2 regions of the Pseudomonas sp. Pme6b genome follow, and region 2 is predicted to be linked to the other one. Evidence: predicted binding sites of a transcription regulator. Region 2 holds the regulator's gene; the other holds the start of a gene.
The links. Region 2 encodes sigma-54, which starts transcription at its own class of promoters, with help from an activator protein. Its sites were predicted from a motif close to ANTGGCATNNANNTTGCTNT; they were not measured.
Positions count from the first base shown of each region.

Region 1 (5,969 bases), 2.7 Mb from region 2:
AACATGTCTTTCAATATCGGCCTTAGTGGGCTCTATGCTGCAAACAAAAGTCTCGACGTTACCGGCAACAACATTGCCAACGTTGCGACCACTGGCTTCAAATCGTCGCGCGCGGAGTTTGCCGATCAATACGCTCAATCGATTCGCGGCACTTCCGGCCAGACCAATGTGGGCAGTGGCGTAACAACCGCAGCGGTTTCCCAGCAGTTCTCGCAGGGCAACCTGACTACCGGTACTGCCAACAGCCTCGACCTTGCCATCAACGGCAACGGTTTCTTCATGCTCAGCAATAACGGCGAGAAGCTGTACACCCGTGCCGGTGCATTCCACACCGACAAGGAAGGCTACGTCGTCAACAGCGGCGGTATGAAGTTGCAGGGTTACAACGTTGATGCCAACGGCAGTGTGGTAACCGGTGCATTGAGCGACCTGCGGGTGGATTCGTCCAACCTTCAGCCCAAGGCAACCACCGCCATTACCAACGTTGCCAACCTGAATTCGACCACTGCCTTGCCGTCGCTCACTACGTTCGACGCGACTGACACCAAGTCGTACAACATGAAGTACAGCACGCCGACCTATGACACTCAGGGTAACGCGCATACGCTGGATCAGTATTTCGTCAAGACCGGCACCAACACCTGGTCCATGTACTCGCTGATGGACGGTCGCAGCATTTCCGACCCGACCACTACTACGGCCGACAAGAACGACCTGACATTCGACTCCTCGGGTAATCTGGTCGTCGCAGCGCCGGGCACCGTACCGACCGACAGTGCGAACATCAAGTTCAACACTGATGGCACCTTTACTGTCGCCAACTGGGTACCAGGTGTGCAATCCGGCACCGGCACGACCGCCAGCTGGGGCGCGAACGGTGCTACGGGTGCCTCCATCAAACTGAACATGGCCGGTATTACCCAGACCGCGTCGGTGTCGGGCCTGATCACTCAGGACCAGGACGGTTACGCCACTGGCCAGCTCAGTGCGATGAGCGTTGATGCAACCGGCAACCTGTTCGCGACCTACACCAACGGCAAATCCCAAGTGATCGGGCAGACCTCGCTGACCAACTTTGCCAACGTGCAAGGCCTGGCGCAGGCAGGTGGCACCAACTGGCGTGAAACCTTCGCTTCGGGCGTACCGGTCAGCGGCACGCCGCAATCGGGCACCCTCGGCTACATCACTGGTCAGGCGCTGGAAGAGTCCAACGTCGATCTGACCATGGAGCTGGTCAACCTGATCAAGGCGCAGAGCAACTACCAGGCGAACGCCAAAACTATCTCCACTCAAAGCACCATCATGCAAACCACTATTCAGATGACTTGATAGTGTAGAGCGTTAAATAAAGCCCCTTTTCGAAGGGGCTTTTTTTTGGTTGTTTTTTACAAGGTGATGCACGCTCGAGTTTAATTAAACTTGCAGAAAGTTCAGTCAATGTACTTGGAAATCTCCTACGCGCGATGATGTGAGAATCAAAACTCCTCTATGAGTTGCCCTTTGGGGTAAAGGAGTTTTCATGTCGTTCAATACCGCGATCAGCGGCATTCATGCCGCGAATAAAAGGCTGGAGGTGGCCGGTAACAATATTGCCAACTCCGGCACTATCGGGTTCAAGTCGTCGCGTGCGCAGTTCTCGGCGCTGTATTCAGCCAGCCAGTTGGGCAGTGGTCGCAATGCTGTAGGTGATGGCGTACGTCTTGCTTCAATGCAGCAAAACTTCAATCAGGGCGAAAGCATGACCACGTCGGGTAATCCGCTCGACATGCGTATTCAGGGCAACGGCTTTTTTGTGGTGAGTGACGGTGGGTCTCTTGCCTATACCCGTGCCGGAGCGTTCCTCAAGGACGCGGCGAACTTCGTTGTGGACAGCGAGGGTGGACGATTGCAAGGCTATGCGGCAAACGAGCAGGGCGAGATCAAGCGCGGGTTGCGTACCGACTTGCAGATTGATACATCGAATGTATCGGCCAGAGCCACCACGCGGGTTGCCGAGAACATCAACCTGGACGCCTCGCTGCCTTCGCTCGCGCGCTTGCCGGTCTTCGACCCGGCCGATCCTGCGACCTACACGCGGGTCGTTGGCCGTACCATTCAGGATGCGGGGTCTGGAGCAGGAGCCACTGCGGTGCCTGCGGCGGATCATGAGCTGAAGCAGTATTTCGTCAAGACCGGCGACAGTCAGTGGTCCATGTATGTGCTGATCGATGGGCGTAATCCGGTGGACCCGAACAGCGTGGCACCGTTGCAAGTAACCCTTGAGCAAAGACCGAACGGATCGCTGTCATACAGCGGCAATAGCCAGCACCTTCGTAAAATCTCGGATACCGAATTTGCCCTGCAAGGCTGGCGGCCGGCTGAAGAGGTCAATGGTGCCTGGGTCAGTAACGGCGCTGCCAATGGCGGCACAGTGTCGCTGCCGTTGAATAATGGATCGATCAGCATGCTTGATCCTGGTGATGCGTTGATGGATCGCCCGGTTCCGGCGTTCGATCCATCGGACCTGAAGACGTACAGCGATATGTTTGCCAATGCGATTTTCGACAGCCAGGGCAATCAGCACGAGCTGAAGCAGTATTTCGTGAAGGACGGCACCAACAGCTGGCGCATTCATGCGCTGATTGATGGCCGCAACCCGCAGATGCCTGATTCCACCGACCCGCTGACTGCAAACATCGTGTTTGATTCTGGCGGCTGGGTACAGTCATTGACCGGCGGCCCTGGTTTTGCGAGTACCCATAGCAACGGTCTGCAACTGACCGGCTGGACACCGGCCATGCCTGCCGAGCGGGTCACAGGGCCAGAAAAATGGGTACCCAACGGTGCGGCTGGCAGTGCGAAGGGCATTACGATCGACTTCACCAACCTGCTGCAGCACAACGCCGCCAGTTCGCGTTCTTCCACGCATGTTGATGGCCATGCGGCGGGGCAGTTGAGCAGCTTGAGCGTGGGGCGCGATGGCATCCTGTGTGCCGGGTTTACCAATGGCATGAACAAGAATATCGGTCAGGTGATACTCGCCAGCTTCTCCAATCCGCAGGGGTTGCAGGCGCGCAGTGATACGCGCTGGACCGAATCCGCCGACTCTGGCGTTGCCGATTACGATGTGCCGGGCGTCGGCACGCTTGGCAGCCTCATTGGCGACGGGCTGGAGGGGTCCAATGTCGTCCTGGCTGATGAGCTGATTGCTCTCATCCAGGCGCAGACGGCTTATCAGGCCAACTCCAAAGCCATATCGACAGAGGCGACCGTGATGCAGACGCTGATTCAGTCGACCTGATCAGATTGAGCAGTCGGATTTGATGAAGTGACCTTTCAGCCGTGTCCAGCCAGGCCCGGGGCTGGTCTGGGCGCAGACAATCCGGCTGTCGCCCTGCCATTTGTAATAGTGAGCGGGGGCGGCCTGGGCGAGGAGGGCGAGGGTCATCAGGCTCGCGCTGGCGATGCCGGCAATGCATGCACGAAAAAGCATGAGGGTTCCCGTTCAGGGCTGCGGTGTCGGCAAGATTATCACTGTCGATCCGCTTGTCAGCCCATACCAATGAAGTTTTTTTGGCGGTGCTCGCTGCTTGATGATCGGCAGGCGGCAGTCCTCCGCCGCTATTGGGCGGCGCTTTGCCCGAAGGGCATCATCGAATGCCGGTTTTTGCTGGTTAATCAGGCATTTGTATCGAGCCTGACAAGTTGGTTCAAAAATTGCTTTAACCCTTTCAGAACAGCTACAGGCGGCAAGCGTCTGTCGGAGGAGGAAGACTGTGGACAAGTTGCTTTACGTCGCAATGAGCGGTGCATCCGAAAACGCGATCGCGCAGAAGGCTCACGCCAACAACCTGGCAAACGTATCAACAAACGGTTTCATGCGTGACCTTGAACAGGCCCGCTCGATGCCGGTGTTTGGCGAGGTCATGCCGTCGCGTGCCTATGCGATGAGCGAACGTCCGGGGACCGACTTTTCCGCCGGTGCCATGGTTGAGACCGGCCGTGAACTGGACATCGCCGTCAAAGGTGATGGCTGGATTGCAGTGCAGACCCCCGATGGTGGCGAAGCCTACACCCGCAGCTCCGGCATGAACATCGATGCCCTGGGTGTGTTGCGCGACGGCAGCGGTTTGCCGGTAATGGGCAATGGCGGTCCGATTGCCGTGCCGCCTCAGCAGCAGATCGAGATCGGTGCCGACGGCACAATCAGCATTCGCTCACTCGGCGAAAGCCCACAGGTGATGGCGCAGGTCGACCGTATCAAGCTGGTCAAGCCTGACCTCAAGACCATGGAAAAAGGCCCCGATGGCCTGATCCACACCAAGACCGGTCGGCCTGCCGACGCAGATGCCACCGTTCAGGTCGAGTCCGGCTTTCTGCAGGCGAGCAACGTCAATGCGGTCGAGGAAATGACCTCGGTACTGGCCTTGTCCCGTCAATTCGAATTGCACGTCAAGATGATGAAGACCGCCGAAGAAGACGATCAGTCTATGGCTCGCGTCTTGCAACTTGGCTAATCAATGACAGCTTGCGCCGACAAACCGGCGCTTGAGGAGAACACACATGCTTCCTGCACTATACGTCGCTAAAACCGGCCTTGCCGCTCAGGACACCAACCTGACCACTATCTCCAACAACCTGGCGAACGTTTCGACCACAGGTTTCAAGAGTGATCGTGCCGAGTTCCAGGACCTGCTCTACCAGATCAAACGCCAGCCGGGTGCCCAGTCCACTCAGGACAGCGAGCTGCCATCCGGTCTGCAATTGGGTACCGGTGTGCGCATTGTCGGTACGCAGAAGAACTTCACAGCCGGTAGCCTGCAGACCACCAACAACCCGCTGGACCTGGCGGTCAACGGTCGTGGTTTCTTTCAGGTGACCCAGCCGGACGGCACTGTTGCCTACAGCCGCGACGGTACTTTTCACCTGGACGCCAACGGCCAGATCGTGACTGCCAACGGCTACGCTCTTGAGCCTGCGATTGTCGTTCCACAGAACGCCCAGACCTTCACAGTCGGTCAGGACGGTACTGTTTCCGTCACGCTGGCCGGTGCAACCGCCACACCGCAGATCATCGGCAACATCCAGACCGCTGACTTCATCAACCCGGCCGGCCTGCAGGCCATCGGCGGCAACCTTTATCTGGAAACCGGTTCAAGCGGCGCGCCGCAGATCGGCACGCCTGGCCTCAACGGCCTGGGTCCGACCCTGCAGAACACCCTGGAAAACTCCAACGTCAGCACCGTTGAGGAACTGGTCAACATGATCACCACCCAGCGTGCTTACGAGATGAACTCCAAAGTGATCTCGACCGCCGACCAGATGCTGCAGAACCTGACTCAGAACCTGTAAGTGTTTGATGTTGTCGCTCGTAAAACTGCTCAATCCGATGGGGCGCCTGATAAGCGCCTGTTACACCGCGAGGTTTCAAGTGTCATGAACCGCCTTAGTGTTCCGCGTTTTTCAGTGTTGATCGCTTCATTGTGCGGGATCACCCTGCTGTCTGGCTGCGTTGCGCCGACGGCCAAGCCCAATGACCCTTATTACGCTCCGGTGTTGCCGCGTACACCCATGTCGGCCGCTGCCAACAATGGTGCCATCTATCAAGCCGGTTTCGAGCAGAACCTGTATGGCGACCGCAAGGCTTTCCGTATCGGCGACATCATCACCATCACGCTTTCCGAGCGTATGGCAGCCAGCAAGGCGGCCACTTCGGCCATGACCAAGGACAGCACCAACAGTATTGGTCTGACCTCGCTGTTCGGTTCGGGGCTGACCACCAACAACCCGATTGGTGGCAACGACCTGAGCCTGAACGCCGGTTACACCGGCGCGCGGACCACCAAGGGTGATGGCAAGGCCGCACAGAGCAACAGCCTGACCGGTTCGGTCACTGTGACCGTGGCGGATGTGTTGCCCAACGGCATTCTGGCGGTGCGTGGCGAGAAGTGGATGACCCTCAATACCGGTGACGAGCTGGTGCGGATTGC
Region 1 covers NZ_CM176704.1:4,079,559-4,085,527, reverse strand. Annotated here, with positions in the region: gene flgE (flagellar hook protein FlgE) at 4-1,329, shown strand; gene AC4ANE_RS18450 (flagellar hook protein FlgE) at 1,520-3,280, shown strand; gene AC4ANE_RS18445 (hypothetical protein) at 3,281-3,472, opposite strand; gene AC4ANE_RS18440 (flagellar basal body rod protein FlgF) at 3,756-4,496, shown strand; gene flgG (flagellar basal-body rod protein FlgG) at 4,543-5,331, shown strand; gene flgH (flagellar basal body L-ring protein FlgH) at 5,416-5,969, shown strand, end outside.
Region 1: a site for sigma-54 is predicted at 3,684-3,703, ahead of AC4ANE_RS18440 (flagellar basal body rod protein FlgF). Genes of this name have one in related genera too.

Region 2 (5,969 bases):
TGGGCCCCAACGGTGCCGGCAAGACCACCTGCTTCTACATGATCGTAGGTCTGGTCCAGGCTGATCAGGGTCGCGTGCTGATTGACGATCTGGATGTCAGCCATCAACCCATGCACGGTCGCGCCCGAGCCGGCATCGGCTACCTGCCGCAGGAAGCCTCGATTTTCCGCAAGCTTTCAGTGTCCGACAACATCATGGCGATTCTCGAGACCCGCAAGGAACTCGATGCCGGAGCACGCCGCAAGGAGCTCGAAAGCCTCTTGCAGGAGTTTCACATCACCCACATTCGCGACAACCTGGGCATGAGCCTGTCGGGCGGCGAGCGCCGCCGCGTGGAAATTGCCCGCGCCCTGGCCACTGCGCCGAAATTCATCCTGCTGGATGAACCTTTCGCAGGCGTAGACCCTATTTCGGTAGGTGATATCAAGCAGATCATTCACCACCTCAAGGCCAAGGGTATCGGCGTACTGATCACCGACCACAACGTCCGTGAAACGCTGGACATCTGCGAAACTGCCTACATCGTCAACGATGGACAGCTGATCGCAGAAGGCGATTCCGAGACCATTCTGGCGAATCAACTGGTGAAAGAGGTCTACCTCGGCCACGAATTCCGCCTTTAATCGACTGCCCTTTGCGCTTAGCGGCCGATTGATGCCAGTGCAGTGTGTTGACAATATTTTATTTGTCATACCACTCTAGGCAAAGGTACAGGTTTCAGGCATATAATTTGCTTAAGTTGGCGCTCCGGCGCCTGTAGTAGATGGCGCATGAGCGCCGGCGAATAAGGTGTTTAGCCCCTGCCATGAAACCATCGCTAGTCTTGAGAATGGGCCAGCAGCTGACGATGACACCGCAGCTGCAACAGGCAATCCGCTTACTCCAGCTTTCCACACTGGACCTCCAGCAGGAGATCCAGGAGGCGCTGGAATCGAACCCCATGCTGGAACGGCAGGAAGAAGGCGACGACTTCGACAACTCCGACCCGCTTGCCGACAACATCGAACAAAAGCCCAACCCCGACGTTCAGGAACCGACCTACCAGGAATCCGCGCCTACCGTGGATAACCTTGAAGACGGCGAATGGAACGAGCGCATTCCCAACGAACTGCCCGTCGATACCGCATGGGAAGACATCTACCAGACCAGCGCCAGCAGCCTGCCAAGCAACGATGATGACGAGTGGGACTTCACCACACGCACATCTGCAGGCGAAAGCCTGCAAAGCCACCTGCTGTGGCAATTGAACGTCGCCCCGATGTCCGACAAGGACCGCCTGGTGGCGGTTACGCTGATCGACTGCATCAACAACCAGGGCTATCTGGACGAAACCCTCGAGGAGATTCTCGAGTCTTTCGATCCCGAGCTGGACATCGAACTCGACGAAATCGAAGCCGTACTGCACCGCATCCAGCAGTTTGAGCCGGCAGGCATCGGCGCCCGAAACCTGAGCGAATGCCTGCTCCTGCAGCTTCGCCAGTTGCCAGCCAAAACACCTTGGCTGATGGAAGCGCAACGGTTGGTCACCGACTACATCGACCTGCTGGGAAGTCGCGATTACGGCCAGTTGATGCGGCGCATGAAGCTCAAGGAAGACGAGCTGCGCCAGGTCATCGAGCTGGTCCAGAGCCTCAACCCGCGCCCTGGCTCACAAATCGAATCCACAGAAGCCGAGTACGTCATTCCCGATGTAATCGTGCGCAAGGACAACGAGCGCTGGCTGGTCGAGCTCAATCAGGAGTCCGTACCGCGCCTGCGCGTCAATCCGCAATACGCAGGTTTTGTACGCCGGGCCGATACCAGCGCAGACAACACCTTCATGCGCAATCAGTTGCAAGAGGCGCGCTGGTTCATCAAGAGCCTGCAAAGCCGCAACGAGACACTGATGAAGGTCGCCACCCAGATCGTCGAACATCAGCGCGGCTTTCTTGAGTACGGCGACGAGGCGATGAAGCCGCTTGTCCTGCACGACATTGCCGAGGCAGTGGGCATGCATGAATCGACCATCTCGCGCGTGACCACCCAGAAGTTCATGCACACGCCACGCGGCATTTACGAGCTGAAATACTTCTTCTCGAGCCATGTGAGCACTTCCGAGGGCGGTGAATGCTCGTCCACGGCAATTCGCGCAATCATCAAAAAACTGGTTGCGGCGGAAAATCAGAAAAAGCCGTTGAGTGATAGCAAGATCGCTGGTTTACTGGAGGCACAAGGCATTCAAGTAGCCCGTCGCACAGTCGCCAAGTACCGCGAGTCACTCGGGATAGCGCCTTCCAGTGAGCGTAAGCGGCTGATGTGATGCAGGCCCAGCCACAGCGTCCCAGAGACAGGCGCCATGCCTGCCTCTTTATGCACTGGCAAAGGAGAAAGCTGTATGCAAGTCAACATCAGTGGACACCAACTGGAAGTGACCAAACCCCTTCGTGAATACGTTGAGCTCAAGCTCAAAAAGCTCGAGGGGCATTTTGACAAGATTACCAACGTGCAGGTCACGATGACGGTCGAAAAGCTCAAGCAGAAGATCGAAGCCACGTTGCACATCCATGGTGGAGAGGTCGTTGCCAATGCTGAACATGACGACATGTATGCTGCCATCGACCTGCTCACTGACAAGCTAGACCGACAATTGCTCAAGCATAAGGAAAAGCAGCAAAGCATCCTCAAAGGTGCGGCCGCTCGCTAACGCCCATTTAAATGATCCGAATCGAAAATATCCTGACCCCCGGCCGCTCCCTTGTGAACGTGCCGGGTGGCAGTAAAAAGCGTGTACTCGAAGAAATTGCCAACCTGATCGGTCGTGAAGTACCGGGCATGGTTCCGGACACAGTATTCGCAAGTCTTGTTGCCCGCGAAAAACTGGGTTCAACCGGTTTCGGCAACGGTATTGCCATCCCTCATTGCCGCCTTGCTGACTGCAGCGAGCCTGTCAGTGCAGTCATTCACCTCGCTACCCCCGTGGATTTCGACGCCATCGATGGCGCGCCGGTTGACCTGCTGTTTGTATTGCTGGTCCCGCAAGCCGCTACTGATGAGCACCTGGAGTTATTGCGCCAGATCGCCAGCATGCTTGATGACAAAGATGTGCGTAAGCGCCTGCGCAGTGCCAAAAGTGCCGAAGCGCTTTATCAAGTGGTGCTGGACGTGCAGAACGGAAACTGAACATGCGCATGATCATCGTCAGCGGCCGTTCCGGCTCGGGTAAAAGTACAGCCCTCGACGTGCTGGAAGACAACGGTTTTTACTGTGTCGACAACCTGCCTGCCGGACTGCTGCCGGAACTGGCCGAGCGAGCGCTGATCAATACTGAACTGGCCGAGCCCTTGCTGGCGGTGTCCATCGATGCGCGAAACCTGCCCAGTCACCTGACCCGCTTTCCGCAAATGCTGGATGAAGTCCGCTCACGCAACATCCAGTGCGACGTGCTTTACCTTGATGCGGATGAAGCAACCCTTCTCAAACGCTTCTCGGAAACCAGGCGTCGTCATCCTTTGAGCACGGCAGATCGTTCGCTTGCCGAGGCGATACGCGACGAGACAACGCTGCTGGGCCCGATCATCGATCTGGCCGACCTGAAAATCAACACCACCCACCTGAACCTCTATCAGTTGCGCGACGCACTCAAGCTTCGCCTGCTGAACAAGCCCGAGCCAGGCACTGCGTTTCTGATCGAATCCTTTGGTTTCAAGCGTGGCATGCCCGTCGACGCAGATCTGGTATTCGATGTGCGCTGCCTGCCCAACCCGTACTGGAAGCCTGAACTGCGCGACCATTCCGGGCTTGAACAACCGGTTATCGACTACCTGTCGGTGCAACCCGATGTTGAAGAGATGTTTCAGGACATCTTCGCTTATCTGAACAAATGGTTGCCCCGGTTTGCAGCCAGCAACCGTTCTTACGTTACCATTGCCATTGGCTGCACCGGCGGACATCACCGCTCCGTCTACCTGACCGAACGGCTCGGCCAGGTCTTGCAACAATCACTCAAGAACGTTCAGGTTCGCCACCGCGACCTTAGCTGAAAGGATTTTCACTGCGATGCCCGCTCGTCAAATCACCATCATCAACAAATTGGGCCTGCATGCCCGCGCTGCCGCCAAATTCGTCGGCGTCGCAGGCAAGTTCCCTTGCACGATCAGGGTTGGCCGCTCTGAGCAGACCATGGTCGATGGTAAAAGCATCATGGCCGTGATGATGCTGGCGGCAGGCAAAGGCACCGAAATCCATCTGAAAACCGAAGGCGAATTCGAGCAGGAAGCGCTCGATGGCCTGGTTGAACTGATCAACAACAAGTTTGATGAGGGCGAGTAAGCCCTCAAATACGCCCCTTCCAAGGTCACCAGCAGTGCATCCGCAACCAGCTCAAACCGTGAGCAATCAGTAACGACATACCTGCCAACAGCAGCCCGGTGCCTACGACGAGCCGCAACAACCGCACACCGCTGAGAGCGAATATTCCTGAGCGCATAAGCTGCCTTGAGCCCGGTTACGGGAGTCAGGCCAGAGCGGCCTGATAACGTCGAGACACTTCATCCCAATTGATCACGTTGTAGAACGCGTTGATGTATTCGGGGCGACGGTTCTGATAGCGCAGGTAGTAAGCGTGCTCCCATACATCCAGACCCAGAATCGGCGTATTGCCATTCATCAACGGGCTGTCCTGATTACCGCTGCTTTCAACCACCAGCTTTTTGTCGGGGGTGACGCTCAGCCATGCCCAGCCGCTGCCGAAACGGGTCAATGCGGCTTTGGTAAACGCTTCCTTGAATCTGTCGTAGCCACCCAGCTGCTCGTCGATGGCCAAAGCGACAGGGCCTTTGGGCAAACCGCCTCCGCCTGGCACCATCACCTCCCAGAACAACGAATGATTCGCGTGACCGCCACCCTGGTTGATGACCGCCGGACGCAGGTTTTCAGGCAACTGCTTGATGCTGGCCACCAGCTTCTCGATGGACCAGTCAGCAAACTCGGTGCCTTCGATCGCAGCATTAAGGTTGTTGATGTAGGTCTGGTGATGCTTGGTGTAATGGATCTCCATGGTTTGCGCATCGATGTGCGGCTCCAGGGCATCGTATGCGTAAGGCAGTGCAGGCAAGGTATAAGGCATTTCAATGTGCTCCGTAGAAAAGTCCGGAAGTGGCTGCCGAGTGGCGCTGCAACGATGAGCGCGTGTGCTCGCTGCTGCTGTTCAACAACCGATGAGTGCGCGGGTATTCGCCGTGTTCACTGATAAAGCTCAGCAACTCGGCGTAGGTTTTGCTGCTGTGGCGCAAGGCTGCCTCACGGAGCGCCGGAGGAAGACGCTGATCCTGCATGGTCCGCAACAGATGTTGATGAATGGCACACAGGTATTCAGCGCTTTCCTCAGGCTGATCGAGGCTCAGGTGCAGGTCCGCCAGGTTGTGGTGAGAAATCACACAGGCCGCGACGGCCTCGTCGACATCCGCCCAACGCTCGAACAACACTTGCGCCAACGCCAGCGCCTGAAGGTAAAGCTCGCGGGCTTCGACCCACTCGCCCAGATTGAAACAGCGATTGGCCTGCTCGATAGTGCGTTTCCAATGCTGCATGGTCATACCTCCAGGGGACGTTGGCTGGCTGGAATCAAATACCGCCAGCGGTGAGTTTTTCAGGGTTGAGCAACACTTCCAGTTCGCTACGTTGCAAATCAGTGTGCTCAAGGGCGACGTCAATGACCGGACGGCCCTGCTTGTAAGCGGTCTTGGCGATTTCGGCGGCTTTCTGATAGCCAATGATCGGGTTGAGGGCCGTCACCAGAATCGGATTACGCGACAGCGCTTCCTTGAGCTTGGATTCATTGACCTTGAAGCTCGCAATCGCTTTGTCAGCCAGCAGCCGACTGGAATTGGCCAGCAGCTCGATGCTGCTGAGCAGGTTCTGGGCGATGATCGGTAGCATCACGTTAAGTTCGAAGTTGCCGGACTGCCCCGCCACGGTAATCGTCGCGTCGT
Region 2 covers NZ_CM176704.1:1,397,483-1,403,451, reverse strand. Annotated here, with positions in the region: gene lptB (LPS export ABC transporter ATP-binding protein) at 1-623, shown strand, start outside; gene AC4ANE_RS06335 (RNA polymerase factor sigma-54) at 806-2,299, shown strand; gene hpf (ribosome hibernation-promoting factor, HPF/YfiA family) at 2,375-2,683, shown strand; gene ptsN (PTS IIA-like nitrogen regulatory protein PtsN) at 2,695-3,159, shown strand; gene rapZ (RNase adapter RapZ) at 3,162-4,019, shown strand; gene AC4ANE_RS06315 (HPr family phosphocarrier protein) at 4,036-4,308, shown strand; gene AC4ANE_RS06310 (superoxide dismutase) at 4,493-5,104, opposite strand; gene AC4ANE_RS06305 (DUF2753 family protein) at 5,106-5,567, opposite strand; gene AC4ANE_RS06300 (class II fumarate hydratase) at 5,602-5,969, opposite strand, start outside.